Regions from separate parts of the Streptomyces sp. NPDC031426 genome, predicted to be linked through region 3. Evidence: riboswitches for the same ligand, from Rfam matches in the RefSeq annotation. Region 3 holds a riboswitch; each other region holds the start of a gene.
What was found. A riboswitch is a leader RNA that binds a small molecule or an ion and turns the genes downstream of it on or off. The one in region 3 is predicted to bind cyclic di-AMP.

Region 1 (7,278 bases), on a different contig from region 3:
CACAGGGTCTTCGAAAGGTTGCTCGCACCCTGTCTAAAGAGTTCGCAATGTCCGAATAGGCCTTGTCGGAGGCGGCAATTCCGGCTTAGCGTCCTTTGGGACACGGACGGGGTGGGTCCGTTCCATTGGGGGGACACGTGGGGGGACCCGTGGCCGGAGACACCGTCGGCGTGCCGTTCGAGGCGGACCGGGACGTACCAGGACTGATCGTCAAGTTCGGCGACTATCCGCTGCACCACGGCGGCGTCGGCGCGATCCGCAGCCTGGGCCGGCTCGGCGTGCCCATGTACGCCATCACCGAGGACGCGTACACGCCCGCGGCCTCCTCCCGTTATCTGAAGAAGGCCTTCGTGTGGCCGACGACCGGTGCGGAGGACCAGGGCCACCTGGTCGAGGGCCTGCTGCGGATCGGCCGCCGGATCGGCCGCCCCGCCGTCCTCGTCCCGACCGACGAGGAGGCCGCCGTACTGATCGCCGAGCACCAGGACGATCTGGCTGGTTGCTTTCTCTTCCCGCGCGTGGACCCCTCGCTGCCGCGCCGGCTCGCCAGCAAGCAGGGTCTGCACGAACTGTGTGTGGAGCACGGCATCGCGAGCCCCGCGTCGGCGTTCCCGGAGTCGTACGAGGACATCGTCGCCTTCGCCGACACGGCCCGCTTCCCGGTGGTGGCCAAGAACCGTGAGGCGTTCGTCCGGCGCAAACAGCCCGCAGTCAACGGCACCACGCGGATCGCCACCCGCGAGGGCCTGCTCGCGCTCGCCCGCGACTGGGGCGAGCGGCCGGGGGTGATCCTCCAGGAGTACCTGCCGCGCGAGGAGGCCGAGGACTGGATCGTGCACGCCTGCTTCGACCAGGACGCGAGCCCCGTCGCCCTGTTCACCGGGGTCAAGGTCCGCTCATGGCCGCCGCACGCCGGCATGACGGCGAACGCGTACGTCGTCGACAACCCGGAACTCACCGACCTCGCCGCACGTTTCATCAAACAGATCGGCTACAGCGGCATCATCGACCTCGACCTGCGCTTCGACCGGCGCGACGGACAGTACAAGCTCCTCGACTTCAACCCGCGCATGGGCGCCCAGTTCCGGCTCTTCGAGAATGAGTCGGGTGTGGACGTCGTACGCGCGATGCACCTGAATCTGACCGGCCGCCCCGTTCCGGAGGGGGAACAGCGCGCCGGCCACCGCTACATCGTGGAGAACATCGACCTCCCCGCCCTTCTCGCCTACCGTCGCAGCGGCTACACGACGCCGCACGCGCCGGCGAAGGCGAGCGGGACGGAGCTGGCCTGGCTCGCGGGTGACGACCCGCTGCCGTTCCTCACGATGCTCGCCCGCTTCGTGCGCCCGGGCGCGAAGCACCTCTATCAGCTGTGGCGGACCAACCGCCGCGGCAGCAGCACCTCCACGAAGTAGGCAAAGCCACACAGAGAGTGGCGCACCATGTCCTGGGGAGGGACTTCGTGACTCGACCGGTTGCAATCATCGGGGCCGGGCCGTTCGGCCTGTCCACCGCCGCCCATCTGCGGGCGCGCGGTATCCCCGTCCGCGTCTTCGGCGACCCCATGGTCAGCTGGCGCGACCACATGCCCGAGGGCATGCTCCTGAAGTCGACGCCCGCCGCCTCGAATTTCGACTGCCCACAGCCCGGCCACACCCTCGGCGACTACTGCGACGCGGCCGGCATCCGCCGCCTGGTGGGCGACGAGGACATCATCCCGGTGGGGACGTTCATCGGCTACGGCGAGTGGTTCCAGCACGAGCTCGTCCCCGACCTGGAGCGGGTGCGGGTCGTCTCCGTGGACCGCGACAAGAGCGGCGGCTTCGAGCTGAAGCTGGACTCGGGGGAGATGTTCACCGCGCGCGCGGTCGTCGTCGCCACCGGCCTGTCGGGCCTGGCGCACCTGCCGGCGGAGCTCGCGGGAGCCGCGGCCGACGGTCCGGCGCCCACCGGCCCGGTCTCGCACAGCTCCCAGCACCACGACCTGAGCCGCTTCGCCGGCAAGGAGCTCATCGTGGTCGGTGCGGGCCAGTCCGCGCTGGAGACGGCGGCGCTCGCCGCCGAGGCGGGGGCACGCGTGCGTGTCGTCGCGCGCGGCCGCGGCCGGGTCGCCTTCGGCGCGCCGCCCTGGAAGCAGTCGAAGCTGCGCCCCGAGTCCCCGTTCGGACGCGCCTGGTCGCTGTGGGCGTTCAGCTACTACCCGCACCCCTACCGCTACCTGCCCGAGGCCACCCGCCACTTCCTGGTCCGCCGGGTCCTCGGTCCGCTCGGCGCCTGGTGGCTGCGCGAGCGCTTCGAGAGCGCGGTGCAGGTGCAGGACGTGGAGCGGGTCGTGAACGCCGAGGCACCGGGCGGCAGCCCCGTCCTCACCGTCCGCACCCACGGCGGGCACACCGAGCGGCTCACCGCCGACCATGTCATCGCCGCCACCGGCTACCGGGTCGACATCGCGGCGATGGACTTCCTCGGGCACGAACTGCGCACCCGGCTCGCGGTAAGCCGCGGCACGCCGAAGCTCGGACCCGGCTTCGTCTCGTCCGTTCCTGGCCTGTACTTCACCGGTCTGCCGGCGGCGTCGTCGTACGGACCGGTGATGCGCTTCGTCTGCGGCACGGAGTTCGCCTCACCGCGCCTGACGAAACACCTGGCGGCGGCCCACGGCTGAGACCTCCTGCAAGCCCTGTCGCCCTTCTCAACGAGGAGCCGACGGGCACTACTTGGGGTGGACCAGTACGTAAGTGCGCAGGGCGACAAGGTGAGTCGGTGGGGCTCAGTATCCGTATTCTCTGATCATGGCAGCCTCCCCCACATATTCACTGATCGCCACCGACTTGGACGGAACACTGCTGCGCGGCGACGACACCGTCTCCGACCGGTCGCTCGCCGCGCTCGCGCGGGGGGCGCGGGCCGGTGCCCGGCACCTGGTGGTGACGGGCCGCCCGGCCCCGCGGGTGCGGCCGCTGCTGGCGCACCTCGGCTGCACGGGGCTCGCGGTGTGCGGACAGGGTGCACAGGTGTACGACGCCGGGACCGGCCGCCTGCTGTGGTCGGTCCGGCTGGACCGGGAGCTGGCCGAGACGGCGCTCGGCAAGATCGAGGCCGAGGTGGGGCAGGTGTACGCGGCCGTCGACCAGGACGGGGTCGACGGGCTCACGCTCATCGAGCCCGGGTACCGGATGCCGCACCCGACCCTGCCCGCGGTGCGGGTCGGCCGGCGCGACGATTTGTGGTGCGCGCCGATCAGCAAGGTGCTGCTGCGCCACGCATTCCTGTCGGACGACGAGTTGGCGGAAGCGGCGCGCGCGGTGGTGGGCTCGCTGGCCACGGTCACCATGTCGGGGCCGGGGACCGTAGAGCTCCAGCCGTCCGGGGTGACCAAGGCGACCGGTCTCGCGCTGGCTGCCGAGCGGCTCGGGGTCGCGGCGGAGGAGGCGCTGGCGTTCGGCGACATGCCCAACGACATCCCGATGTTCGACTGGGCGGGACATGGGGTCGCCATGGCCAACGCGCATGGCGAACTGAAGGCGGTGGCCGACGAGATCACTCTGTCGAACGAGGACGACGGCATCGCCGTCGTCCTCGAAAGGCTGTTCCCGACCGACTGACCGGCACATCAGTACGCGGCCGTCCTCGGTCCGTACGCAGCCGTCCCCGGCCCGTAGTCGGCGTCCTGGTGCACGACCGTCTCGGGAAGAAGCGACGGCCGCCCGGTGCGCCCCTCCGTCAGGTGTGGGCGCACCGGGCGGCCGATGCCGTGCCGGCCGGCGGGACCGGTCAGTACGCGCTGGACACGTTGTCGATGGACCCGTACCGGGCGGCGGCGTAGTTGCAGGCCGCGGTGATGTTGGCGACCGGGTCGTACGGATTGAGGGCGGTGCCTGCCACGTGGTACGCGTTGAAGGTCGGGTCGATCACCTGGAGCAGCCCCTTGGACGGGATGCCCTTGGCGGCGTTGGAGTCCCAGAGGTTGATGGCGTACGGGTTACCGGAGGACTCCCGCATGATGTTGCGGTAGATGCCGTTGTAGGTGCCCGGGATGCCCTTCTGGGCCATGATCGCGAGGGAGTGGCGGATCCAGCCGTCGAGGTTGTTCGGGTACCCGGCGAGGGTGGTGGAGGCCGGCTTGGTGGTCGTCGTGCCGGTGGCCGCGGAGGCGCCGGCGGCGCCGATGAGCGGCAGGGCGAGGACGGCGGCTCCGGTGCCGACGACGGCGAGGGTGCGGGTGAGACGGTTGGTGCGGGGGCGGCGGTGCCGAGCGGCAGAAGGCATGGGAAGTCCTCTCCGTCGCCTACGAGGTGAGCTGTCGGGTTCGGGCGGGGAGGTGCCCGGCCGCGCCTTCGTGAGAAGGCACGGCTTCACCCCTAGCCGTCCCGGTGCGGCGTATGCCGACCGGTCAGGCGACTTACCTGGGTCCCCCGCTCCTGCCGTACGAATGAGTTCGTCGATGGGTCACACGGGCGGCGGCAGGATTCGGCGTCCGCCCGACGGCCCGGAACGTATGCGAGAGCACATGTCCGAAACAAGTACCTGATGCGCACAATGCACTATTTGACCTTGGTCTGTGTCATATGGGGTACTTGATCCTTTGCGGCTGCCAACCCTCAACTCGCGGACGGTGCAAGGGGGGAAGGGGGTTCGGTGGGCGTTCGGTGCCAGAGGTCACCGTGACCCAATTCACTAAATAACAAAGTATTTCAAATCGGACAAGATGGATTCGAGTGGATCGGTGGAAGCCCGCGGCGGACGCCGTGACGGAGCCCATGGCGGAACCCGTGACGGAACCCCCGGTGTGGCGCCCGTCGTTGTCCGGGGTGTAGGCATTACTCCGCTCGCCCCTCGGTTCGCGACAAAGTGTGTGGGTTCCTGTTAAGTCGACAAATGTCCGCTCTTATTACTTGATCAAAAACATACCGGTCGTGATCTGATACCGCCCAGGCTGGACCGGTGGGCGCTATCGGTGATCGAACAGGGACCGGATACGCTGACTTGAGTGATGGCAGCGACCTATCGACAAACCGTGTAATCGCCAGCAGACACCAGCAGACAGGAGACCCCTCGTGACCGTCGTCGGGCCGTTCGGGCTGAGCGTGCGGGACCAGGCTCTGGAAGCCGATGTCCAGGCCGGATTGGCGGCTGTCGAGGAAGGCTTGCTCGAGGCCACCAAGAGCGAGGTCCCGTTCATCACGGAGGCCGCGCAGCACCTCGTACGAGCCGGCGGGAAGCGGTTCCGGCCGCTGCTCGTAATGCTCGCGGCCCAGTTCGGCGATCCCTACGCGCCGGGCATCGTGCCCTCGGCCGTGGTCGTGGAGCTGACCCACCTGGCCACGCTGTACCACGACGACGTCATGGACGAGGCAGCCGTGCGGCGCGGCGTGGACAGCGCCAACACCCGCTGGGGCAACTCCGTCGCGGTCCTCACCGGCGACTTCCTCTTCGCCCGCGCCTCCCAGATCCTCGCCGACCTCGGCCCCGAGGCGGTCCGGGTGCAGGCCCTCGCCTTCGAGCGGCTGGTCACGGGCCAGATCCTGGAGACCGCCGGTCCCTCCGACGGCCGTGACCCGGTCGAGCACTACCTGGACGTGCTCGGCGGAAAGACGGGCTCGCTGGTGGCGGTCTCGTGCCGGTTCGGCGCGATGATGTCCGGTGCCGACGAGACGGTCGTGGACGTGCTCACCCAGTACGGCGAGCGGCTCGGGGTCGCCTTCCAGCTCGCCGACGACGTCCTGGACATCGCCTCCGACTCGCAAGAGTCCGGCAAGACCCCGGGCACCGACCTGCGCGAGGGCATCGCGACCCTGCCCGTGCTCCGGCTGCGCGAGCGGGCGGCCCGGCTCGGCCTGGCCGAGGACATCGCCCTGTGCGAGCTGCTGGACTCCGATCTCAGTGACGACGCCCGACACGCCGAGGCGCTGGTCGCGCTGCGCGCCCACCCCGCGCTGGAGCAGGCCCGCCGGGACACCGTGCGGTACGCGGAGGAGGCGCGGGCCGCGCTGGCGCCGCTGCGCGAGTGCGACGCCAAGGCCGCGCTGATGGAGCTGTGCGACGCGGTGGTCCACCGCGCCGGCTGACCGGACGCCTGTCACACACCGCACCACAGCTCCGGCCGCGCCCCGGGCGCGATTGCGGGTCCTCCGTCGCGCCGGGATTCCGGCCGTGCGCCTCGCAGCGTTCAGGCCGTGCGCCCGGGGCACGCTTCCGGCTGTCCGTCACTCCGCGTTTCCGGCCGTGCGACTCGCCGCGTTCAGCCCGCGAGCCCCGGGATGTCTCCAGCCGTGCCCCTCGCCGCGCTCAGGCCGTTCCACGGGCCGCTGGGTCGGCGCCCTCGGCATGCCTCCGGCCGCCCGTCGCGCAACTCCTCCAGCTCTGCGATCCGTACGCCCATGAGTCCGTACGCCCCCCGCGCTCCCGTACGGCCCCCCTTTCCGGTGAGACCCCTACGGGTTGGGGGAGTTCCTGCTCCCGCGTGTCATACCCCAGTCGTATGCGGAGTTGGCCCCGAGGTCTGACGCTTCTTCATGGCCGATTTGGTGAGATGGAAACCACGGAATTCACCACCCCTCACCGATTCGGGTGAGAATGGCGGCTCTGATGGACCAGCGTGAGAACAGCCGCCGCCGACGACGGAGGTAAGGCACACATGGCACCGTACGAATCCGACGACGCAGTGGACGCCGCTCGGGACGAGGAGCGGCACGCCCGACGCCGCAGGACGGCCCGTTACGCGGTCCCGGTCGCCGTGGTGGGGGTCGCCGCGGCCACGATCGGTCTGGTCCCGGCGCTCGCCGCTTCCGGTGACCCCGACCTGCCCAGGATCACCGCACAGCAGCTCATCGAGAAGATCGCCAAGTCGGACGTGCAGCAGCTGTCCGGCACCGTGCGCACCGACACCGACCTCGGCCTGCCCGACCTCGGTGGCCTGGCGAACAACCTGGCCCCCGGCGCCGGCAAGGGCTCCGGCGACGGCTCCTCCGCCGACCCGCAGTCCCAGTTCACCTCGCTGGTCTCCGGCACGCACACGTTGCGCGTCGCCGCCGACGGGCCCGAGAAGCAGAAGCTGTCGCTGCTGGAGAGCGGCTCCGAGTACAGCCTCATCCACAACGGCAAGAACGTATGGGGCTACAACAGCAGGACCAACGAGGTGTACCACGGCACCTCGGCCGACTCCGGCAAGGACCGCAAGGCCGAGACCCCGGCCACGCCGAAGGACTTCGCCGACCAGGCGCTGAAGTCGGTGGACGGCACCACGTCCGTCACGGTCGACGGCACCGAGCGGGTCGC
Region 2 (7,278 bases), on a different contig from region 3:
GACCAAGCACGCGGAGGCCCGGCAGATATGGATCGAGATCGGCCATGACGGCGGTGCGGCCACGGGTACGCTGCGGATCACCGTCACCGACGACGGCCGGGGTGGGGCCGATCCCGCGGCCGGCACGGGCCTGCGCGGTGTCGAGCGTCGCCTCGCCGCCTTCGACGGAGTGCTCGCCGTCAGCAGCCCGCCCGGCGGTCCGACCATCGTGAACATGGAGATCCCGTGCGCGTTGTCATCGCCGAAGACCTCTTCCTCCTGAGGGACGGCCTGACGCGTCTGCTGGAGGCACACGGATTCGAGGTGGCGGCGGCCGTGGACAACGGCCCGGACCTGCTGGCCGCGGTGGCGGCGGAGAGACCCCACGCGGCGATCGTGGACGTACGACTGCCACCGACCTTCACCGACGAGGGCCTGCGCGCCGCACTGGAGGCCCGCCGGCTCACCCCCGGGCTTCCGGTCCTGGTCCTCTCCCAGTACGTCGAGCAGCTCTACGCCCGTGAGTTGCTGGCCGCCGGCCATGGCGGCACCGGGTACCTCCTCAAGGACCGGGTGATGGACGGCGCCCAGTTCATCGACGCGGTGCGGCGGGTGGCGGCAGGCGGCACCGCGATGGACCCCGAGGTGATCGCCCGTCTGCTGGCCCACAACTCCGCCGACGGCCCCGTGGCCGCGCTGAGCCCGCGCGAGCGGGAGGTGCTCGCGCTGATGGCGGAGGGGCGCTCCAACGCTGCCATCGCCCAGCACCTGGTGATCACCGAGCGGTCGGTGTCCAAGCACACGGCCTCGATCTTCACGCGGCTCGGCCTGCAGCCCTCCGACGACGACAACCGGCGCGTCCTCGCGGTGCTGGCGTACCTCAACCGCTGAGGGCGCTCCTGCCGACTCGCCAGCGAAACCGTCCCACACGGTCAGGAGGCGACGATGCCGATGCCGTCGCCGAGCAGTTTGAGGCCGAGGACGAAGAACAGGACCGCCATGACGGCGACGTTGTGGCGGGTGGCCCAGTCCCGCCAGTTGCCGAGCACGCTTTTCGCCCGTTCGCCCATGAGCAGGTAGACGGCGAGCGGTGCGAGTACGCAGACCGAGGCAATGAGCACGAAGACGGCGAGGGCGCCGATCTGTTGCGGGAGGGGGATTCCGGCCGAGCTGATCGAGGCACCGGCGGCGATGGTCAAAGGGGCGTTCTTGGCGTTGGCCGCCGACAGCGCGAGCCCGAGTCCGAGGATCTTCAGCGGGGTGAACCGGTCGATCGCCGCCATCCACTTCGGCAACTGCGCCTGGGCGGGGTCGGCGGGGCGCCGACGCCACAATCGGGCGCCGAACAGAACCAGGAGCAGCCCGAGGGCGAGTTTCAGGGCCCCTACCCAGGTGGCCGGGTGCTTGTGGGTGGAGGCACTGCCCGAGCCGCCCACGGCGAGCATGATCGCTCCCAGGACGGCGAGGCCCAGGACCCAGCCGAGGGCGAAGAGCGGGCCGTTGAGGTGACCGCGGGGCGTCGCCAGGATGAGGATGATCGCCACGATGGGCAGGGGACTGACGGCGACACCGGCTGCCAGGCCCAGCACATCACCGACAGCGTGTCCCAAGGCGGCCTCCGTCGAGTGAGGGGCGGACGGATGGCGACGGGCGTGTCCATCCTTGCCTGGCGCAGCTCTCCGTGCGCGCTGCATGCGCCGAACGAGTCGACGGACCAGGCTGGACGTCGGCCTCTGCGCCTCCTTCGACGCGGTGGACATCGCGGGCACGGTCGTACTGGTCCACCGTCATCTGCCCGTCGTCGCCTTCAGCGGCGCCGCACTCGAACCCGGCTCTCCGGTACGGGAGTTCGTCCCTCCCCCGCCTTGGGCGGGGCCGTCGGCCGATGCCGGGTTCCGGCTGCTGGAGCCCGCGGAGCCGGACGCGCCCATCGAGCGGGTCGATCCGAGCGCGCTGCCGGAGGCCGAGCTGAAGGGGGTCCGCCACTGGCGCCCGCAGACGCTGGGCGAGCTGATGTTCAACTGGTGGGACTGAGGCCTACGACGCCTCGGTTCACCGACCCGCCCTCACCGCCTCAGGCCACCACCAGCCCCGTGTATCCCGCCCCATAGGCCCGCAGGAACGCCGCCACTCCGCCCCTGATCAGGCGGCTACGCCGTCGCTGCGACCCTCCTGTCCCTGGCGGCCCTCCCGGCGCTGGCCCTCCCGGGCGTCCGGCGCAGGCGATGATCGGCAGATCTGTTCCGGCCGTCGTACCGCGTCGGAACGCGACCCGCAGGTCGGATGATGGGGGGCAGCCGAGCGGGTGGAACAGATCCGCCCATCGCCCACTGTCCGCCGAGGTCAGCCCGCGTTGAGGTCCGCCAGGGGCAGGGTGTGGCGGGTGTGGACGACCTTCGCGCGCAGGTAGCGGACGTTGTGGGCCGTGGTGAAGACGCCGGTCGGCACCCGGTCCCGGACCACGACGCCCAGCGCGCGCAACTGCTCGGCCTTGTCGGGATTGTTGGACAGCAGGTCCAGCTCCCCGATGCCGAGGGCGGCGAGCATCTGCGCGGCGGCCGTGTAGTCGCGGGCGTCCTCCGGCAGGCCGAGCGCGGCGTTCGCCTCGTAGGTGTCGAGGCCCTGGTCCTGGAGGGCGTACGCGTCGAGCTTGTTGTAGAGACCGATGCCGCGGCCCTCCTGCCGGAGGTAGAGCAGGACGCCGCCGCGGTCGGCGATGCGCTCGACCGCCTCGCGCAGCTGGGGTCCGCAGTCGCAGCGGGCGGAGCCGAAGACGTCGCCGGTCAGGCACTCGGAGTGCAGGCGCACCAGCGGGACGGTGCCGGGGGTGGGGTCGCCGAGGACCACGGCGACGTGCTCCTGGCCGTCGGCCAGGCCGTGGAAGGTGACGAGTTCGGCGTCGACGCTGTAGCCGTCGTGGAAGCGCAGCGGAACCCGGACGCGGGCGCGCGGCGTGGCGGCGGGGGTGTCGGGCATGCGGGTCCCTCCGGAGGCTGCTGCTTCAGATTTGAAGCAGCGTACTCGGGGGACCCTACCTCATGCTTCAAACTTAAAGCAATCAATCGTCGGAGGAGGAACACGAGGAACGCCGCCGCCAGGGCACGTCCTCCGCTCCGCACTCGGCGCCGTCGCCCTGCAGGCCGCCCGCGATCCCGGTGCAGATCTCCTCCAGCTGCCCCACCTGTTCCGGCGTGAGCCGGTCGAACAGGATGGCGCGCACGGTCTCGACGTGGCCCGGTGCCGTACGCTCCAGGGCGGCCATCCCCTCGTCCGTCAGCACGGCGATGCTGCTGCGTTTGTCCCAGCGGCAGTCCTCCCGGCGCACCAGCCCGTCCCGCTCGAGGCGGGTCACCGCATAGGTCAGCCGACTGCGCGTGATCTTCAGTGACTCGGCGAGGTCGGTCATCCGCAGCCGCCGGTCCGGCGCGTCGGACAGGTTGGCCAGCACGGAGTAGAACAGATGCGGCATGCCGGCGTCCTGCTGGAGCTGTCGGTCGATCGCGTCCTCCAGGAGGTGCGTCGCGGCGAGATAGGCGCGCCAGGCGCGCTGCTCCTCGGGGGTGAGCCAGCGGGTCGTCATGCCGCCAGTGTAAGTTTGTTTCAAACTTGAACCAAGATCGACCTTCAACCGAGCCTCGCCTCGCAGGAGACCGCGCCGATGTCGTACCCGTACGTGCTGCTGTCCGCCGCCGTCTCCCTCGACGGCTACCTCGACGACACCAGCCCCGACCGGCTCCTGCTGTCCAGCCCGGCCGACTTCGACCGGGTCGACGCGGTACGGGCCTCCGTCGACGCCATCCTGATCGGCGCCGGCACGATCCGCGCCGACAACCCGCGGCTGCTGGTCAACTCCGCCGAGCGACGCGCCGCCCGCGTCCGGGCGGGCAAGCCGGAGTACCCGCTCAAGGTGACCGTCACCGCCACCGGCGACCTCGACCCCGACGCCAACTTCTGGCACACCGGCGGCGACAAGCTCGTCTACACGACCGACCAGGGCGCCGAGCGGACGGTCCGCCGCGTCGGCGACACCGCCGACGTCGTCCCGCTCGGCCCCGGCCTCGACTGGCGGGCCCTGCTGTCCCACCTGCACGACGTGCGCGGAGTCGGACGGCTCATGGTCGAGGGCGGCGGCACGGTGCACACCCAGCTGCTGCAGCTGGGTCTCGCCGACGAGCTCCAGCTCGTCCTCGCGCCGCTGTTCGTCGGCGACCCGGCCGCGCCTCGCCTGTTCGGCCCCGGCGGCTATCAGGCCGGCCGGCTGCGCCTGACCGAGACCCGCCGGATCGAGGACGTGGTCCTCATGCGCTACGAGCCCACCGCCCCCGGCACCGGGTCGGCCGCCACCGCCGCCGACCGGCACTGGCTGCGCACCGCCTGTGAACTCGCCGCGCTGTGCCCGCCCTCGGAGACGGCGTTCAGCGTCGGCGCGGTGGTGGTCGCAGCCGACGGTACGGAGCTGGCTCGCGGCCACTCCCGGGAGGGCGAGGATCCCGTGGTCCATGCGGAGGAGGCCGCCCTGGCGAAGGTCGACCCGGCGGATCCCCGGTTGGCCGGTGCCACGGTGTACAGCAGCCTGGAGCCGTGTGCCCGGCGTGCCTCGCGGCCCGCGGCCTGTGCCGAGCTGATCCTTCGGGCGGGGGTACGGCGAGTGGTCACGGCGTGGCAGGAGCCCGACACGTTCGTCGCGGGAGCCGACGGTACGGGGGTGCTGGTCAAGGGGGGTGGGGATGTCGTCGCACTGCCCGAGCTGGAGGAACTCGCCAAGGCGCCGAACCGGCATCTGCTGGGCTGAGCCGCGCACACACTCAGGGCCCGGAATCCTTTGGATTCCGGGCCCTGAGCCTTCAGTAGCGGGGACAGGATTTGAACCTGCGACCTCTGGGTTATGAGCCCAGCGAGCTACCGAGCTGCTCCACCCCGCGTCGTTGTGTCTCTACTGTACACCACACGCTCACCCCCTCGGCGCCACACCGCCCGCGCCCCCTCGCCGGCCCGTGGTCGCGGTGATCGGCTTCACGGACGGTGACCGGACGGCAGCCCTCCGCATAACATCTGAGACACCATCAAAAATGCCGACACTCATGTAAGGTGGTCAACTCGCCCGATTTGCAGGGTTCCTGACCGGTAAGTCCACGGCCGAAAACCTTAATGATCAAGCCGAACGGCTTGGAAAGTGGCTGTCGGGTCTATTAACGTTCGATAACGCAGCGCGGTCGTCCCAGCCGTCACAAGAGACGGCTCCGTGCGCACGCGCCGAATCCCGCAAGGGAGCCGGGGAACCACCACCTTGGGGTGAATCGCGCGAATGCCGCAGTTGGTATACGCGCGTAGGAGACCTTCCTGCTCCGAACCCGTCAGCTAACCCGGTAGGCGGAGGAAGGAAAGGAGCACGCCCGCGTGGCGTCCAACCGGCCCGTCCCAGAAGCCCCGTTCATGCCCCCGCAAGCCCAGCCGGAGACCTTCGGCTACGGTGCCTACCGCGCCGAGGAGGGGCCCTGGGAGGAGTGGAATCCCACCGAGGACTCCGTCGCCCCGCTCCGCGGCCGGCACCGCGTCGCCAAACAGCGCGGCGGTTTCGCGCGCAGCTCCACCGTCCTCGGCGTCGGCGTGATGGCCGCGGTCGGCGCGGGCGGCATGGCCAGCGCGAACACCGGCAAGCCGCCGGTCTCCATCTCCCTGCCGGATCTGGACTCCGTCGAGCACATCTTCGGCGCCGGCTCCTCCGACGCGCACCAGGCCACCACCGGCCTCAGCAAGGTGGGCGTGAGCACGGACAGCGCCGACAGCGGCAACGCCGGCGAGGCCCTGCGCAACCGGATCATGGCCCAGGCCGAGCAGCAGAAGGGCCGGGCCGACAGCAAGGCCACCGCCGCCGCGATCGCCGCCGCCGACCAGCAGACCGCCGACGCGGCCGCCAAGGCGGAGAAGGCGGCCGCCGCCAAGGCCGCCGCCGCCAAGCAGCAGGCGGAGGCCGACGCCGAGAAGGCCGCCGAGGCCAAGCGGCTCGCCGAGCTGGCCAAGCAGTACACGCTGCCGGTCGTCTCGTACACGATCACCGGCACCTTCGGGCAGCCCGGCGCGATGTGGTCCTCCGGCTACCACACCGGCCTCGACTTCGCCGCCCCCACCGGCACCCTCATCAAGGCCGTCCACAGCGGAACGGTCACCGAGGCGGGCTGGGCCGGCGCCTACGGCTACCGCACCGTCATCACCCTGGACGACGGCACCGAGCTGTGGTTCTGCCACCAGTCCTCGATCAACGTCTCCGTCGGCCAGAAGGTCTCCACCGGCCAGGTCATCGGCCGGGTCGGCGCCACCGGCAACGTCACCGGCCCGCACCTGCACCTGGAGGTCCACCCGAACGGCCAGGCCACCGCCATCGACCCGGCGCCCTGGCTGCGCGATAAGGGCCTCACCCCCTGACAGCCGTCTGTCCGTGGGACTTTGCACCGGCGGCGGAATGCGATCATCTGTCGCCGGTGTTGATGCAGAGCATGACTTCTCTGCGCACACTCGGCTCCTCCGACCTCGAGGTCTTCCCGCTCTGCCTCGGCGGCAACGTCTTCGGCTGGACCGCCGACGAGGAGACCTCCTTCGCCGTCCTCGACGCCTACACGGCGGCCGGGGGCAACTTCATCGACACCGCCGACTCGTACTCGGCCTGGATCGAGGGCCACAAGGGCGGCGAGTCCGAGACGGTCATCGGCAAGTGGGTCAAGTCCCGAGGCAACCGTGACCGCGTCGTCATCGCGACCAAGGTCAGCCAGCACCCCGAGTTCCAGGGGCTGTCCGCCGCCAACATCAAGGCCGCCGCCGACGCCTCCCTGCGCCGCCTGGACACCGACTACATCGACCTCTACTACACCCACTTCGACAAGCCCGAGATCCCGGTGGAGGAGATCATCGGCGCGCTGGACGAGCTGGTGAAGGCGGGCAAGGTCCGCCACATCGCCGCCTCCAACATCAGCCCCGAGCGCCTGAAGGCCTCGCTCGACTTCTCCGACCGCGAGGGCCTGGCCCGCTATGTCGCCCTCCAGCCGCACTACAACCTCGTCTCCCGCGACACCTACGAGGGCCCGCTGCAGGACCTGGCCGCCAAGGAGGGCCTGTCCTCCGTGCCCTACTTCTCCCTCGCCGCGGGCTTCCTGACCGGCAAGTACCGCCCCGGCAGCAAGGTCGACAGCGCCCGTGCGGGCCGCGCCCAGGAGTACGCCGAGTCCGAGCGCGGCCAGAAGGTCCTCGCGGCGCTCGACGAGATCGCCGCCGCCCACGACGCCCCCGTCGCCACGGTCGCCCTCG
Region 3 (7,278 bases):
GCCGGGGGCGCGGCCGACGCCGACGACCGCCACCGAGCCGGGCATGAGCAGGCGCCGTACCGAGCGCGCCTCGGCGCGCTGCTCGCGCGCTCGCTGCACGGCGAGGGAGCGGTCGGTGGGTTCGAGGTCGAACTCCAGGCGGACGACGCCGTCCTCGAAGCTGCGCTTCTGGGTGTAGCCGGCGTCCGTGAACACCTTGATCATCTTGGTGTTGGCGGGCAGCACCTCGGCGGCGAAGCGGCGGATGCCGCGCTCGCGGGCGACCGCCGCGATGTGTTCCAGCAGGGCGGAGGCGACCCCGCGGCCCTGGTGCGCGTCCTGCACCAGGAAGGCGACCTCGGCCTCGTCGGCGGGCGCGGAGGCGGGCATGCCGTCGGCGCCGATGCGGTCATAGCGTACGGTGGCGATGAACTCGCCGCCGATGGTGGCCGCGAGTCCCACCCGGTCCACAAAGTCGTGGTGCGTGAAGCGGTGGACGTCCTTGGCGGAGAGTCTGGGGTACGGCGCGAAGAAGCGGTAGTACTTCGACTCGTCCGAGACCTGCTCGTAGAAGCTGACCAGGCGGTCGGCGTCATCAACGGTGATGGGCCTGATGCGCGCGGTACCACCGTCGCGCAGCACCACGTCCGCCTCCCAGTGGGCGGGGTACTGGTGCCGGTCCTGCCGGTCCGCCGAGGTCTGCATGGGCCCCAGAGTACGGCTCGCGTCCGACAACGGCGCAGGGCAGTCTGTGGAGGACGGAAGCCGGAACCGAGGCCGCGGTTCCGACGCCACGCCGGGCGGACGAAGGTCCGCTCCGGGGCATGCTTCGCGATATGGGAAACTGGTCTAGACAACCCTGAAGACTGAAGGGCAGCAACACATGGCTGAGCGCCGCGTCAACGTCGGCTGGGCCGAGGGCCTCCACGCCCGCCCCGCCTCCATCTTCGTCCGAGCCGCCACGGCCGCAGGCGTCCCGGTGACGATCGCCAAGGCTGACGGCAACCCCGTCAACGCGGCCTCCATGCTGGCTGTCCTGGGCCTGGGCGCCCAGGGCGGCGAGGAGATCGTGCTGGCCTCCGACGCCGAGGGTGCGGACGTCGCCCTCGACCGTCTGGCCAAGCTGGTCGCCGAGGGCCTCGAGGAACTGCCCGAGACGGTCTGAACAGCAGCACGCTGACACACCGGAGCCGCGTCGCCCTTTTCGGGCGGCGCGGCTCTGCGTTTCCGGGCTCTTTGCGCGCACACCGGAATTGAGGCAGCGGGAAATACTGCGCAGCCGAATACCTCTTCTTTGTATACGGCGCCCGTGTTAATGCCGCAGGCCCGACATGTTTACGGCATGTTGCGAAGTCCTCACACGCTCGCCGGCCCCGGAAAAGCGCAGCCGGTGCACGGCCGTCGCGCGCTCGGTGTGCAGCGCCGTGAGCGCCCGCGCACGCTCCCCGTCGCCGCGCGCCACCGCGTCGACGATGGCGCCGTGCTCCGTCCAGTAGTCCACCGGGCTCGACGGCGCCTCCACCGCGTACATCCAGGCGATCTTGTGCCGAAGCTGGCTGAGCATCGCGGTCAGCGAGGGGCTGCCCGAGGCCTGGGCGAGCGTCTCGTGGAACCAGCCGCCCAGCGACCGCAGATCGTCGCTGCTGCCCCTGCGGGCCCGCTCCTGGCCCAGCCTGACCAGGCCGCGCAGCACCTTCAGATGGGCCTCGGTGCGCCGCTGGGCGGCCCTGGCGGCCCCGAGCGGCTCCAGCAGCAGGCGCATCTCCAGCAGGTCGGCGGCCTCCTGCTCGGTCGGCTCGGCCACGCACGCGCCCGCGTGCCGGCGGGTCACCACGAAGCCCTCGGCCTCCAGGGTGCGCAGGGCCTCGCGGACGGGGACGCGCGAGACGCCGTAGCGGCGGGCCAGGACTTCCTCGGTCAGCCGGCCGCCGCGCTCGTAGACCCCCGCGACGATGTCGTCCCGGATGGCCGTGCACACCGAGTGCGCCGGAATACGCATGACCGACCTCCGCTTTAATCCCCGTGAAACGTCGACGATGGACGCCTGTTCCGTGACTCTATTCCAATGAGCCGGAATTTCCGACGGCGGGCCGGAATCCATGGATATTTTTTGGTCAGCGGATCGGGTGGCGCCCGTGAAAAGACGACGAAAGCCCCGGCTCGGTGAGCCGGGGCTTCGCATGCCAGGCGATGAGGCGTCAGACGTTCACGCCGTGCTTGCGGAGGTAGGCGACGGGGTCGACGTCCGAGCCGTAGTCGGGGGTCGTACGGGCCTCGAAGTGCAGGTGCGGGCCCGTGGTGTTGCCGGTCGCGCCGGACAGGGCGATCTGCTGGCCCGGCGTGACCTGCTGGCCCACCGAGACGCCGATCGACGACAGGTGGCCGTACTGGGTGTACATGCCGTCGGCCATCCTGATCACGATCTGGTTGCCGTACGCGCCGCCCCAGCCGGTGGAGACGACGGTGCCGGAGCCGACCGCGTGCACCGGGGTGCCGCTCGCCGCGTGGAAGTCGATGCCGGTGTGCGTGCCGGAGGACCACAGCGAGCTGCTCGCCTTGTAGCCGGTGGAGACGTAGGAGTTCGCGATCGGGGCGACGAAGGTGCTCATCAGGCGCTTGCGCTCGGCCTCCCGGGCGGCGCGGGCCCTGGCCTCGCGCTCCTCCTTCGCCCTCTTCGCCGCGGCCTCCTCGGCCGCCTTGTGCTCGGCGGCCCGCTGCTGCGCGGCGGCCTGCGCGTCGATGTGCTCGGCCACGTCGTCGCTCAGGGTGAGGACCGGCGTGAGGCCGGTCTGCTCCACGGTGTTCTCGGCGGCGAGCGCCGGGGAGGCGGCCAGGGTGCCGATGACACCGGTGGTGGTGAGGGCCGCGATGCCTGCCGCCTGAGCGGTGGTGCGCTTGACCCGGCCGGGCTTGCGGTGCTTCCCGGTGGCGCACATGAACGCCATGGAGTGGCTGGTCCTTTCCTTCCCTCTCGCCTACCGGGTTAGCTGACGGGTTCGGAGCAGGAAGGTCTCCTACGGGTCCCCTCGCGAAGCGCGGGCGCCCGATTCACCCCAGGGACTGCGTGGGTCCCCGGCTCCCCTGGCTCGCGCCGTACGGGGACTCGGCGATGGCTGTCCGGTGCCGCGGGTGCGGCGCACTGCTACCGACGAACAGCCCGGGTGACGCTACGTAAGCCTGCTTTCGAACCCCAAACGGATCCAGGCTTTTGTAGCGCATCCCACAGGGCAGACAGGCAACCTCCGCCTCAAATCGGGCATCCCGGTAAGGGAGTGAGAACGGCAGGGGCCCTGACGGTCCAAAGACCGTCAGGGCCCCACGCGCGTGCGGTTACTCGGCCGCCACGACCGTCACTTCACCGATGCCGAGTGCCTCCACCGGTGCCTTGATCTGGGAGGCGTCACCGACGAGGACGGTCACCAGACGGTCCACCGGGAAGGCGTTCACCACGGCCGCCGTGGCCTCCACCGTGCCCGTCGCGGCCAGCTGCTGATAGAGCGTCGCCTGGAAGTCGTCGGGCAGGTACTGCTCGACCTGGTCGGCCAGCGTGCTCGCGACGGCCGCCGCGGTCTCGTACTTCAGCGGCGCCACCCCGACGAGGTTCTGCACGGCCACGTCCCGCTCGGCGTCGGTCAGACCGTCCGCCGCGAGGGTGCGCAGCACCTTCCACAGGTCCTCCAGCGCCGGGCCGGTGTTGGGGGTGTCCACGGAGCCGCTGATGGCGAGCATCGAGGCGCCCGTGCCGTCCGGTGCGGACCGGAGGACCTGGCCGAAGGAGCGCACACCGTAGGTGTAGCCCTTCTCCTCGCGCAGGACCCGGTCCAGGCGGGAGGTGAGGGTGCCGCCGAGGCAGTAGGTGCCGAGCACCTGGGCGGGCCACACCCGGTCGTGCCGGTCGGGGCCGACGCGGCCGATGAGCAGCTGCGTCTGCACGGCGCCGGGCCGGTCCACGATGACCACGCGCCCGGTGTCGTCGGCGGTCACCGGCGGCACGGGCCGCGGCTCGCCCGGCGTGCCGGTCCAGGCGCCCAGGGTGTCGCCGAGCAGCGCGTCCAGGTCGACCCCGGTAAGGTCGCCGACCACCACCGCGGTGGCCGTGGCGGGGCGTACGTGCCGGCCGTAGAAGGCACGTACGGCGGCGGCGTCGATCTTCTCGACGGTCTCCTCGGTGCCCTGGCGGGGCCGCGACATGCGCGAGGCCACCGGGAACAGCTCCTTGGAGAGCTCCTTGGCGGCCCGGCGGGAGGGGTTGGCCAGCTCGTGCGGGATCTCGTCCAGGCGGTTGCGGACCAGCCGCTCCACCTCGCTGTCGGCGAAGGCGGGCGCGCGCAGCGCGTCGGCGAGCAGGCCGAGGCCCTTGGCCAGGCGCGAGGCGGGGACCTCCAGGCTGAGCCGGACGCCGGGGTGGTCGGCGTGCGAGTCCAGCGTGGCGCCCGCGCGCTCCAGCTCGGCGGCGAACTCCTCGGCGGAGTGCTTGTCGGTGCCCTCGGAGAAGGCCCGCGCCATGATCGTGGCGACGCCGTCCAGGCCGGCCGGCTCGGCGTCCAGGGGCGCGTCCAGCAGCACCTCGACGGCGACGACCTGCTGGCCGGGGCGGTGGCAGCGCAGCACGGTCAGGCCGTTGTCGAGCGCGGTGCGCTCGGGCGCCGGGAACGCCCAGGGCCTGGCCTCGCCGGCCTGCGGCTGGGGATGGAAGTCCATGGTGGCGAGCTCGGTCACTTGGCCGTCTCCTCGTTCTCGTTACCGGCCTCTACGGTGGCTTCCTGCTCCGGGTCCTCGGGAACGTCGGCGTCCGGGGCCTGCTCCGGGGACTTCGGCTCATACACCAGGACCGCCCGGTTGTCGGGGCGCAGACGGGCCTGGGCGACCTCCTGGACCTCCTGGGGGGTCACCTCCAGGACGCGCTTGACGGCGGTGAGGGCGAGCTGCGGGTCGCCGAACAGGACGGCGTACCGGCACAGTTCGTCGGCGCGGCCGGCGACCGTGCCCAGCCGGTCCAGCCACTCGCGCTCCAACTGGGCCTGGGCGCGCTCCATCTCCTCGGCCGTGGGGCCCTCCTCGGCGAACCGGGCCAGCTCCTCGTCGATGGCGGTCTCGATGACCGGCACCTCGACGTCACCGGAGGTCTTCACGTCCAGCCAGCCCATGGAGGGCGCGCCGGCGAGGCGCAGCAGGCCGAAGCCGGCCGCGACGGCCGTACGGTCGCGGCGGACCAGCCGGTTGTACAGGCGGGAGGACTCGCCGCCGCCGAGGATGGTCAGGGCGAGATCGGCGGCGTCGCACGCGCGCGTGCCGTCGTGCGGAAGGCGGTAGGCGGCCATCAGGGCGCGCGCCGGAACCTCCTCGACGACGACCTCGCGCTTCTGCTCGCCGATGACGTCCGGCAGGGAGCCCTCGCGAGGGGCGGCCTTGCCGTCGTGGGACGGGATGGAACCGAAGTACTTCTCGATCCAGGCGAGGGTCTGCTTGGGGTCGATGTCGCCGACCACGGAGAGCACCGCGTTGTTCGGCGCGTAGTAGGTGCGGAAGAACTGGCGGGCGTCCTCCAGGGTGGCCGCGTCCAGGTCCGCCATCGAGCCGATCGGCGTGTGGTGGTAGGGGTGGCCCTCCGGGTACGACAGGGCGGTCAGCTTCTCGAAGGCGGTGCCGTAGGGCACGTTGTCGTAGCGCTGGCGGCGCTCGTTCTTGACGACGTCCCGCTGGTTCTCCATGGACTCGTCGTCCAGGGCGGCCAGCAGCGAGCCCATGCGGTCGGCCTCCAGCCAGAGCGCCAGCTCCAGCTGGTGGGCGGGCATGGTCTCGAAGTAGTTGGTGCGCTCGAAGCTGGTGGTGCCGTTGAGCGAGCCGCCGGCGCCCTGCACCAGCTCGAAGTGACCGTTGCCCTTGACCTGCGCCGAGCCCTGGAACATCAGGTGCTCGAAAAGGTGAGCCAGGCCGGTACGCCCCTTGACTTCGTGGCGGGAGCCGACGTCGTACCAGAGGCAGACCGCCGCCACCGGGGTCAGGTGGTCCTCGGAGAGCACCACGCGCAGACCGTTGGCCAGGCGGTGCTCGGTCGCTGTCAGGCCCCCGGAGCCTGCCTCGGCTGTGGTCGTGTGACCCATGGGCATGTACATCCCTTCGCGAGCGGAGGCGGTTGTGAAAACCGCGGTTTTCCTGCCGTTCCTGCCACTGTATGCAAACCGTGCGGGGCCTCGGCGAAGTTCCCGCGGGACGTACGCCCACAGCGGATCGCGTAGCCTGCGACTCGCGTGCCCGCAGGACGGCCGGCGGGCACTGTGCGGTGCCGGTCCGGTGCGCCTTGCGGTGCCGGGCGGACCGTGGAAGACCGGGCCATGGCCCCGGTTGTCAGTGCCGCGGTCCACAATGGTCCGCGTCAGATCCATCAAACGCTTCAGTAGCAAGGAGCCGGCAGCGATGGCCCGCCGCAGCACGAAGACCCCGCCGCCCGACGATTCGTACGAGGAGAAGATCCTCGACATCGACGTCGTGGACGAGATGCGTGGCTCCTACCTCGAGTACGCGTACTCGGTCATCTACTCGCGCGCCCTGCCGGACGCCCGTGACGGCCTCAAGCCGGTGCACCGCCGGATCGTGTACCAGATGAACGAGATGGGCCTGCGCCCCGACCGCGGCTATGTGAAGTGCGCGCGTGTCGTCGGCGAGGTCATGGGCAAGCTGCACCCGCACGGCGACGCGTCGATCTACGACGCCCTGGTGCGCATGGCCCAGCCCTTCTCCATGCGCGTGCCGCTGGTCGACGGCCACGGCAACTTCGGCTCGCTGGGCAACGACGACCCGCCGGCCGCCATGCGGTACACGGAGTGCCGGCAGGCCGAGGCGACGAGCCTGATGACCGAGTCGATCGACGAGGACACGGTCGACTTCGCGCCGAACTACGACGGCCAGGAGCGGGAGCCGGTGGCGCTGCCCGCCGCCTTCCCGAACTTGCTGGTCAACGGCTCCTCGGGCATCGCGGTCGGCATGGCGACGAACATGCCGCCGCACAACCTGCGCGAGGTCATCGCGGCCGCCCGCCACCTGATCAGGCACCCGAACGCGGACCTGGACGCGCTCATGAAGCACGTCCCGGGCCCGGACCTGCCCACCGGCGGCCGGATCGTCGGCCTGGACGGCATCCGGGACGCGTACGCGACGGGCCGCGGCACCTTCAAGATGCGCGCGACGGTCTCGGTCGAGGCGGTGACCGCCCGCCGCAAGGGCCTGGTCATCACGGAACTGCCCTTCGCGGTCGGCCCGGAGAAGGTCATCGCGAAGATCAAGGACCTGGTCAACAGC
Region 4 (7,278 bases), on a different contig from region 3:
GCGACCCGGCCCGAGGTGGTCCTCCTCGACGTCCACCTCCCGGGCGGCGGCGGAGTCGAAGTGCTGCGCCGGTGCGCGGCTTTGATGGCGGACACCGAGCGGCCCGTGCGCTTCCTCGCGCTGTCCGTCTCGGACGCGGCGGAGGACGTGATCGGTGTGATCCGCGGCGGTGCCCGCGGCTATGTCACCAAGACCATCACCGGCACCGACCTGGTCGACTCGATCTTCCGCGTCCAGGAGGGCGACGCCGTCTTCTCCCCGCGCCTGGCCGGGTTCGTCCTGGACGCCTTCGCCTCCACCGATGCCCCGCCCGTGGACGAGGACCTGGACCGCCTCACCCAGCGCGAGCGCGAGGTGCTGCGCCTGATCGCCCGTGGTTACGCCTACAAGGAGATCGCCAAGCAGCTGTACATCTCGGTGAAGACGGTCGAGTCCCATGTCTCGGCGGTCCTGCGCAAGCTCCAGCTGTCCAACCGCCATGAACTGACCCGCTGGGCTACGGCCCGCCGACTGGTCTGACCCCTGCGGGCTCGCCCCTACGCCACCCGGGTCGCCCCGGCGAACGGCATCAGGTCGACCGGGGCCAGCCGGACCGGTGCCGAGGGGTTCGGGGCGTGGATGATCTGCCCGTTGCCCACGTAGATGCCGACGTGGCTGATCCCCGAGTAGAAGAACACCAGGTCCCCGGGCTGTAGTTCGGAGCGGGAGACGCGGCGGCCCGCGTCGATCTGGGCATAGGTGGTGCGGGGCAGGGAGATGCCGGCGGAGCGGTAGGCGGCCTGGACCAGGCCCGAGCAGTCGAAGGCGTTCGGTCCTGCCGCGCCCCACACATAGGGGCTGCCGAGCTTGGCGTAGGCGTACGCGACGGCCGCCTCGGCGCGCGCGTTCGGGGCCGCGGCCGTACCGGCCTGCTCCAGGGAGTCCCGGGCATCCGAGGCCGAGCGGGAGGCGCGTCCCAGCGCGCTGCCGTCACCGGCGACCTCGGACCGCTGCTGTGGGCTGAGCCGCGCCAGCAGCCGCCGGGCCTCGTCCAGCTTGCCGGTGATGGTCCTCTTCTGCCGCCGCAGCTCGGCCCGCCGGGACCGCAGCGACTGCAGCTCGATGCGTGCCGCGCCCCGCAGTTGCTCGATCTCCCGCAGTTGTTCGCGCACCCCGGACACGGCGGCGGCCTGCCGGTCACCGGCCCGCTCCACGAACGCGGCGTCGTCCAGGTACCGGTCGGGGTCGCCGGACAGGACCAGCTGCCAGGTCGGTGCGAAGCCGCCCTCGCGGTACTGCGCCGCCGCGAACGAACCCAGCGCGTCCCGGGCGGTGTTGAGCTTCTGCTGCTTGCGGGCGGTCTCGTCGCGCAGCGCGTTCAGCCGCCGCTGCTCAGTGTCCGCCTTCTCCTTCGCGCCGTCGTACTTCTCGGTCGCGGCCTCGGCGTCCTGGTAGAGCTGGTCCACCTTGGCCTTCACCTGCGCCGGGGTCAGCTGTGGCTCGGCGTGTCCGGTCCCGTCGAACCCCGTCGCGGTGGCCGCGCCCGCCAGGGCGAGCGTGGCGGCCGTCCGGGCCGTATGGCCGCCCATCGAGCGTTGCCGGGCCTTGCGGTGCGCTGCCACCTGGACCGTCACGTCCTTCCGTACGACTCGCACGACCGAGAGTCCGTGTGCCCGGCGGCGGCCCGCACAGGGGAAGCGGGCCACCGCCGGACCCTTCTCGGCGGTGGTGGCCGACGGCCGCCCCTGGCCCGGGCGGCGGTGGGGAGCCGGTCACCTGGGGGAGGACGCTAGGCCCGACTGTGACGAGTAGGTAACGCGGTGTACGGAACTGGCCTCGATGGACCGGGATGTGACTGCAAGTGACCATGTGGCCGTTCTGGAGTCGTCGCCTTCACAGAGCGCGGTGACCGAAGTGCGGAAAGTGGGATGGACGGGAGCCGTGGGGTGCTATGGGGCGCATATATGCAAGATCCTCCGTGCGACCGCCGACCGCCGACCGCCGACCGCCGACCGCCGACCGCTGTGTCCGGGGCCGGTGGCAGGAGGCCTCCGGGCCCCTGGTTAGGCTCCGGGCCCATGGACGTACTCATCCATCTCTTCGTCGGCCTGCACATCATCGGCATCGCCGCGCTGCTCGGCGGTTTCCTCACCCAGATGAAGGCGATGGGCCAGGGCACGGCCCGGTTCGTGCCCGCGATGCTGCACGGCGCGCTGACCATGCTGGTCACCGGCGTGGTCCTGGTCGGCCTCAACCAGGCCGACGACCACCACGTCAACACCATCAAGATCGGCATCAAGCTGGCGCTGCTGATCGTGATCCTCGGGTTGGTCTATGTGAAGCGCGACGAGGAGAAGATCGACAAGAGCGTGTTCGGGGTGGTCGGTCTGCTGACCATGGCGAACATCTTCATCGCCGTCCTGTGGACCTGACGGTCAGCCGTCCCTGCCGCCGGCGCGGGCCGCGAGCACCGCACCGGCGGCGACCGCGAGCCACACCGCCACCGCCGCCCACAGCAGCACCCGTCCCGGCCAGGTGAGCCACGGGACGCCGAAGACGGTCGCGGCAGACAGCGCCGCCACCGCCATCATCCCCATCGGGAACACCGTCGCCCAGCGCAGCACGTGGTAGCCGGGCCGCCTCGGCGGCCAGCAGGACGACGTAGCAGACCAGATCCAGCACGAGCAGCGCGACCGTCGCGGTGCGCAGCACGCCGCGGTCGTCGGCGTTCCACAGGTACATGCCCGAGTCCCCGTGGACGCAGGAAGGCCGGCACATCCCGCGCATCGACGCAGGAACGGCCGCACGCGCGCGGGGACGCGGAAAACGCCCGTACGCGCGCATCGGCACGTGATGAGCCGACGCGCGCCCGGAGGCCTCAAGGCGAGGCCCCCAAGCCGCCGGCACCTGCGCGCGTGGTCCGGCAATTCGGCGGCACGCGCGCGTGGAGCGGGGCGCGCCCGTGCCCGGGGTGGGTGGTCAGTCAGCCCGGGCGGACCACGCTGTGGATGATCGACTCGCCGCCGTAGTAGATCGACTCCTCGCGGACGTACGCGCCCGGCTTCGGGGCGTGGATCATCATGCCGTTGCCTATGTAGACGCCGACGTGGCTGATGTCGTCGTAGAAGAAGATCAGGTCGCCCGGCCGCGCGTCGGCGAGCGAGACCGTGGTGCCCGCGTTGACCTGGTCGTACGTGGTGCGCGGGAGGCTGACGCCGGCGGCCTTCCAGGCGGCCTGGGTGAGGCCCGAGCAGTCGTAGGAGTCCGGCCCGGTGGCGCCCCACACATACGGCTTGCCGATCTGCGCGCGGGCGAAGGCGATCGCCTTCTCTGCCTTCGTGTCGTACGAGCTGGACGTGCTGGACGTGGTGGTGGACCCCGTCGAGCCGGAGCCCGTCGAACCCGATCCGGAGCCGGACCCCGTGGCGGTGGACGACGACGAGGACGAGTCGGCCTGCTGCTGAGCCGCCTGCTGCTTCGCCAGCTCGGCCGCCTTGCGCGCCGCCTCCTGCTCCTTCTGCCGCTCGATGGCGGCCAGCCGCGCCTTCTCCTGGGCCGTCAGCTGCGACAGCAGTTCCCGCGCCGAGGCCAGTTTCTTCTGCACGGTTGCCTTGGCGGTCTGCAGGTCGTGCTGCGAGTCGCTCAGCGTCTGCAGGCTCTCCGCGGCCTCCCGCCGCTTCTTCATCGTCGCGGCCTGCTCGCCGATGAAGTCGTCGACCGCGCTCTTCTCCCGCGAGGTCAGCCGATTCATCAGCTGGGTCTGGTCGAAGTAGTCCTGCGGGTCGTTCGCCAGCAGGAAGGTGGCCGTGTCCGGAGCGGCGGCGCCGGTGCGGTACTGGGCCGCGGCGAAGGAGCCCAGCTCCTCACGGGCCTTGTTGAGGCGTGCCGTGCGCCGGGCGACGTCCTCGCGCAGGGCGTCGACGCGGCCGCGCTGTTTGCCGGTCCGCTCCTTGGCCGCGTTGTACTTCTGGGTCGCCGACTCCGCCTGGCGGTAGAGATCGTCGACCTTCTTCTCGACCTCCTCCAGGGTCGGCTTGGCGCGATCGGTACCCGGGGCGGCCTCCGCGGTCTGCGAGAGCACGGCCATGGAGGTGAGGGCGGCGGTGGCGAGGGCGGGAGCGCGAAGGCCGGTTCCGATGGTCCCGCCGGGGCGCGGCTTGCGGTGCGACGCCAAGAGAGGCGACTCCTTCCAGTGGGCCGCCTACCGGGTTAGCTGTCGGGTTCGGGCGGTGGTTCGGAAGGGTTGCCCTACGGCGGCGTCCCAGGTGGGAGCCGGCCGATTCACCCCAAAGGTCGGTGGGTCCCCGGCTCCGGGCGCCCTGCGGGGCACGCCGGACTCGGCGGGGGCCGCGCGGCCCGGCGAGGTTCGCCGGTAGGGGTCGTGCGGCCCGAACGCACGCTAGCCAACTCGTGTGACTCCTGTGAAGGTTGGTGCGTGATATGTCCGATACATTTTCGTGACCTGAGCCAGGTTTCGCTTCTGAGTCATCGGACGGTGCCCCTCTGTGAGCAGGGCGCGGGCCGTTCGACGGCGAAGATCAACTGCTTTCCGGGGCGGCCGTGTTCCGGGGACGGCGACCGGTTGTCGGTGGGGAGCCCTAGACTCGTAGAGCGATGAGCAGCCTCTTTGACGACAGCTTCCTGGCGGACCTCCAGGCCCCTCGCGGGCGCGAGGAGGAGCCCCCGCCGCCGCCCGAGGACGATCACGCTCCGGAGCCGCTTCCGGACGATCTGTTCGGCGGGAAGTTCGACGTGCCGCCGGACCGGGACGCGTACTACCGCGACGGCGCCCCGCGTCCCGCCCTCGACGCGGCGGCGCTGCTGGAGGGGCTGAACGACAACCAGCGCGCCGCGGTCGTGCACGCCGGCTCCCCGCTGCTCATCGTCGCCGGCGCCGGCTCCGGCAAGACCCGTGTGCTCACCCACCGCATCGCCCACCTGCTCGCCGAGCGGCATGTGCACCCGGGCCAGATCCTCGCGATCACCTTCACCAACAAGGCCGCGGGCGAGATGAAGGAGCGCGTCGAGCACCTCGTCGGCCCGCGCGCGAACGCGATGTGGGTGATGACCTTCCACAGCGCGTGCGTGCGCATCCTGCGCCGGGAGAGCAAGAAGCTCGGTTTCACCTCCAGCTTCTCCATCTACGACGCCGCCGACAGCAAGCGCCTGATGGCCCTGGTCTGCCGCGACCTGGACCTCGACCCCAAGCGCTTCCCGCCCAAATCGTTCAGCGCGAAGATCAGCAACCTGAAGAACGAGCTGATCGACGAGGAGGACTTCGCCGCCCAGGCCACCGACGGCTTCGAGAAGACCCTCGCCCAGGCCTACGCGCTCTACCAGTCGCGCCTGCGCGAGGCCAACGCGCTCGACTTCGACGACCTGATCATGACGACGGTCAACCTGCTGCGTGCCTTCCCGGACGTCGCCGGGCACTACCGCCGCCGCTTCCGGCATGTCCTCGTCGACGAGTACCAGGACACCAACCACGCGCAGTACGCGCTCGTGCGCGAACTCGTCGGCACCGGCGAACACAGCGAGGACATCCCGCCGAGCGAGCACGACCTCCCGCCCGCCGAACTGTGCGTCGTGGGTGACGCGGACCAGTCGATCTACGCCTTCCGGGGCGCGACGATCCGCAACATCCTCCAGTTCGAGGAGGACTACCCGAACGCGACGACGATCCTGCTGGAGCAGAACTACCGCTCCACACAGACCATCCTGTCCGCCGCCAACGCGGTCATCGAGCGCAACGAGTCCCGCCGCCCGAAGAACCTGTGGACCAACGCCGGCCAGGGCGCGCGGATCACCGGTTACGTCGCCGACACCGAGCACGACGAGGCCCAGTTCGTCGCCGACGAGATAGACCGTCTGGTCGACGCGCGCGAGGCCAGGGCGGGCGATGTCGCCGTCTTCTACCGCACCAACGCCCAGTCCCGTGTCTTCGAAGAGGTCTTCATCCGCGTCGGCCTGCCCTACAAGGTCGTCGGCGGGGTCCGCTTCTACGAGCGCAAGGAGGTCCGGGACGTCCTGGCCTATCTGCGCGTCCTCGCCAACCCCGAGGACTCGGTGCCGCTGCGCCGCATCCTCAACGTGCCCAAGCGGGGCATCGGCGAGCGCGCGGAGGCGATGATCGACGCCCTCTCCCAGCGCGAGAAGATCAGTTTCCCGCAGGCGCTCAAGCGCGTGGACGAGGCGTACGGCATGGCCGCGCGCTCCACCAATGCCGTCAAGCGGTTCAACACGCTGATGGAGGACCTGCGCACCATCGTCGAGTCCGGTGCGGGTCCCGCGACCGTCCTGGAGGCGGTGCTCGAACGCACCGGCTACCTGGCCGAGTTGCAGGCCTCCACCGACCCGCAGGACGAGACCCGCATCGAGAACCTCCAGGAACTCGCGGCGGTGGCCCTGGAGTTCGAGCAGGAGCGCGGGGAGGGCGAGCAGGGCACGCTGGCCGACTTCCTGGAGCAGGTGGCGCTGGTCGCCGACTCCGACCAGATTCCCGACGAGGACGAGGAAGGCTCCGGCGTCATCACCCTGATGACCCTGCACACCGCCAAGGGCCTGGAGTTCCCGGTCGTCTTCCTGACCGGCATGGAGGACGGCGTCTTCCCGCACATGCGCGCCCTCGGCCAGACCAAGGAACTGGAGGAGGAGCGGCGCCTGGCCTACGTCGGCATCACACGCGCGCGGGAGCGGCTCTACCTCACGCGGTCGGCGATGCGCAGCGCCTGGGGCCAGCCGTCGTACAACCCGCCCTCCCGCTTTCTGGAGGAGATCCCGGCCACCCATGTGGACTGGAAGCGGACGGGAGCGGCGGCGCCGGTGTCCTCCGGCCCGGCCTCCGGGATCGCGGCCTCGCTGTCCTCGACCCGCTCGCGTTCCTCGGCGTCGGGTGCGTCCGGGTTCGCCACGCGCCGCACCACGGAGAAGCCGGTGGTTGCCCTCGCCGTCGGGGACCGGGTCACCCACGACCAGTTCGGGCTCGGCACGGTCGTCGCCGTGAAGGGCACGGGCGGGAACGCGGAGGCGACGATCGACTTCGGCGACGCCAAGCCGAAGCGACTGCTGCTGCGGTACGCGCCGGTGGAGAAGCTGTAGGGGAGAAGCCGTAGGGGGTCTGGGGGCGAAAGTCCCCGGGCTCTACGTCGGGTCGAGCCCGTGGCTCCGCAGCCACGGCAGCGGGTCTATGGCCGCCCCGCCCGCGGGCCGCACCTCGAAGTGCAGGTGCGGGCCGGTGGAGTTGCCGGAGTTGCCGGAGTAGGCGATCGGCTCGCCGGCCTTGACGGACGTCCCGGAGGC

Region 1: linked by a shared signal. The riboswitch ahead of ACZ5NH_RS23765 (transglycosylase SLT domain-containing protein) and the one ahead of ACZ5NH_RS28590 (M23 family metallopeptidase) in region 3 are both predicted to bind cyclic di-AMP.
Region 2: linked by a shared signal. The riboswitch ahead of ACZ5NH_RS17685 (M23 family metallopeptidase) and the one ahead of ACZ5NH_RS28590 (M23 family metallopeptidase) in region 3 are both predicted to bind cyclic di-AMP.
Region 4: linked by a shared signal. The riboswitch ahead of ACZ5NH_RS24715 (C40 family peptidase) and the one ahead of ACZ5NH_RS28590 (M23 family metallopeptidase) in region 3 are both predicted to bind cyclic di-AMP.

Annotation. Positions count from the first base shown of each region.
Region 1 covers NZ_JBVIJE010000011.1:91,283-98,560, forward strand. Annotated here, with positions in the region: gene ACZ5NH_RS23750 (carboxylate--amine ligase) at 171-1,415, shown strand; gene ACZ5NH_RS23755 (FAD-dependent oxidoreductase) at 1,463-2,665, shown strand; gene ACZ5NH_RS23760 (HAD family hydrolase) at 2,793-3,605, shown strand; gene ACZ5NH_RS23765 (transglycosylase SLT domain-containing protein) at 3,775-4,269, opposite strand; cyclic di-AMP (ydaO/yuaA leader) riboswitch at 4,273-4,454, opposite strand; gene ACZ5NH_RS23770 (polyprenyl synthetase family protein) at 5,058-6,068, shown strand; gene ACZ5NH_RS23775 (LolA family protein) at 6,638-7,278, shown strand, end outside.
Region 2 covers NZ_JBVIJE010000007.1:449,263-456,540, forward strand. Annotated here, with positions in the region: gene ACZ5NH_RS17645 (sensor histidine kinase) at 1-262, shown strand, start outside; gene ACZ5NH_RS17650 (response regulator transcription factor) at 226-870, shown strand; gene ACZ5NH_RS17655 (GAP family protein) at 912-1,589, opposite strand; gene ACZ5NH_RS17660 (hypothetical protein) at 1,672-2,013, shown strand; gene ACZ5NH_RS17665 (GTP cyclohydrolase II) at 2,323-2,955, opposite strand; gene ACZ5NH_RS17670 (MarR family winged helix-turn-helix transcriptional regulator) at 3,038-3,559, opposite strand; gene ACZ5NH_RS17675 (dihydrofolate reductase family protein) at 3,638-4,771, shown strand; tRNA gene ACZ5NH_RS17680 (tRNA-Met) at 4,828-4,901, opposite strand; cyclic di-AMP (ydaO/yuaA leader) riboswitch at 5,221-5,367, shown strand; gene ACZ5NH_RS17685 (M23 family metallopeptidase) at 5,377-6,402, shown strand; gene ACZ5NH_RS17690 (aldo/keto reductase) at 6,474-7,278, shown strand, end outside.
Region 3 covers NZ_JBVIJE010000015.1:120,537-127,814, reverse strand. Annotated here, with positions in the region: gene ACZ5NH_RS28605 (bifunctional acetate--CoA ligase family protein/GNAT family N-acetyltransferase) at 1-684, opposite strand, end outside; gene ACZ5NH_RS28600 (HPr family phosphocarrier protein) at 863-1,144, shown strand; gene ACZ5NH_RS28595 (GntR family transcriptional regulator) at 1,292-1,978, opposite strand; gene ACZ5NH_RS28590 (M23 family metallopeptidase) at 2,178-2,924, opposite strand; cyclic di-AMP (ydaO/yuaA leader) riboswitch at 2,937-3,098, opposite strand; gene ACZ5NH_RS28585 (M16 family metallopeptidase) at 3,310-4,698, opposite strand; gene ACZ5NH_RS28580 (M16 family metallopeptidase) at 4,695-6,089, opposite strand; gene ACZ5NH_RS28575 (DNA gyrase/topoisomerase IV subunit A) at 6,397-7,278, shown strand, end outside.
Region 4 covers NZ_JBVIJE010000011.1:275,334-282,611, forward strand. Annotated here, with positions in the region: gene ACZ5NH_RS24695 (LuxR C-terminal-related transcriptional regulator) at 1-519, shown strand, start outside; gene ACZ5NH_RS24700 (C40 family peptidase) at 537-1,601, opposite strand; gene ACZ5NH_RS24705 (hypothetical protein) at 2,058-2,411, shown strand; partial or broken gene ACZ5NH_RS24710 (SLAC1 family transporter) at 2,415-2,721, opposite strand; gene ACZ5NH_RS24715 (C40 family peptidase) at 2,963-4,153, opposite strand; cyclic di-AMP (ydaO/yuaA leader) riboswitch at 4,183-4,288, opposite strand; gene pcrA (DNA helicase PcrA) at 4,594-7,077, shown strand; gene ACZ5NH_RS24725 (M23 family metallopeptidase) at 7,120-7,278, opposite strand, start outside.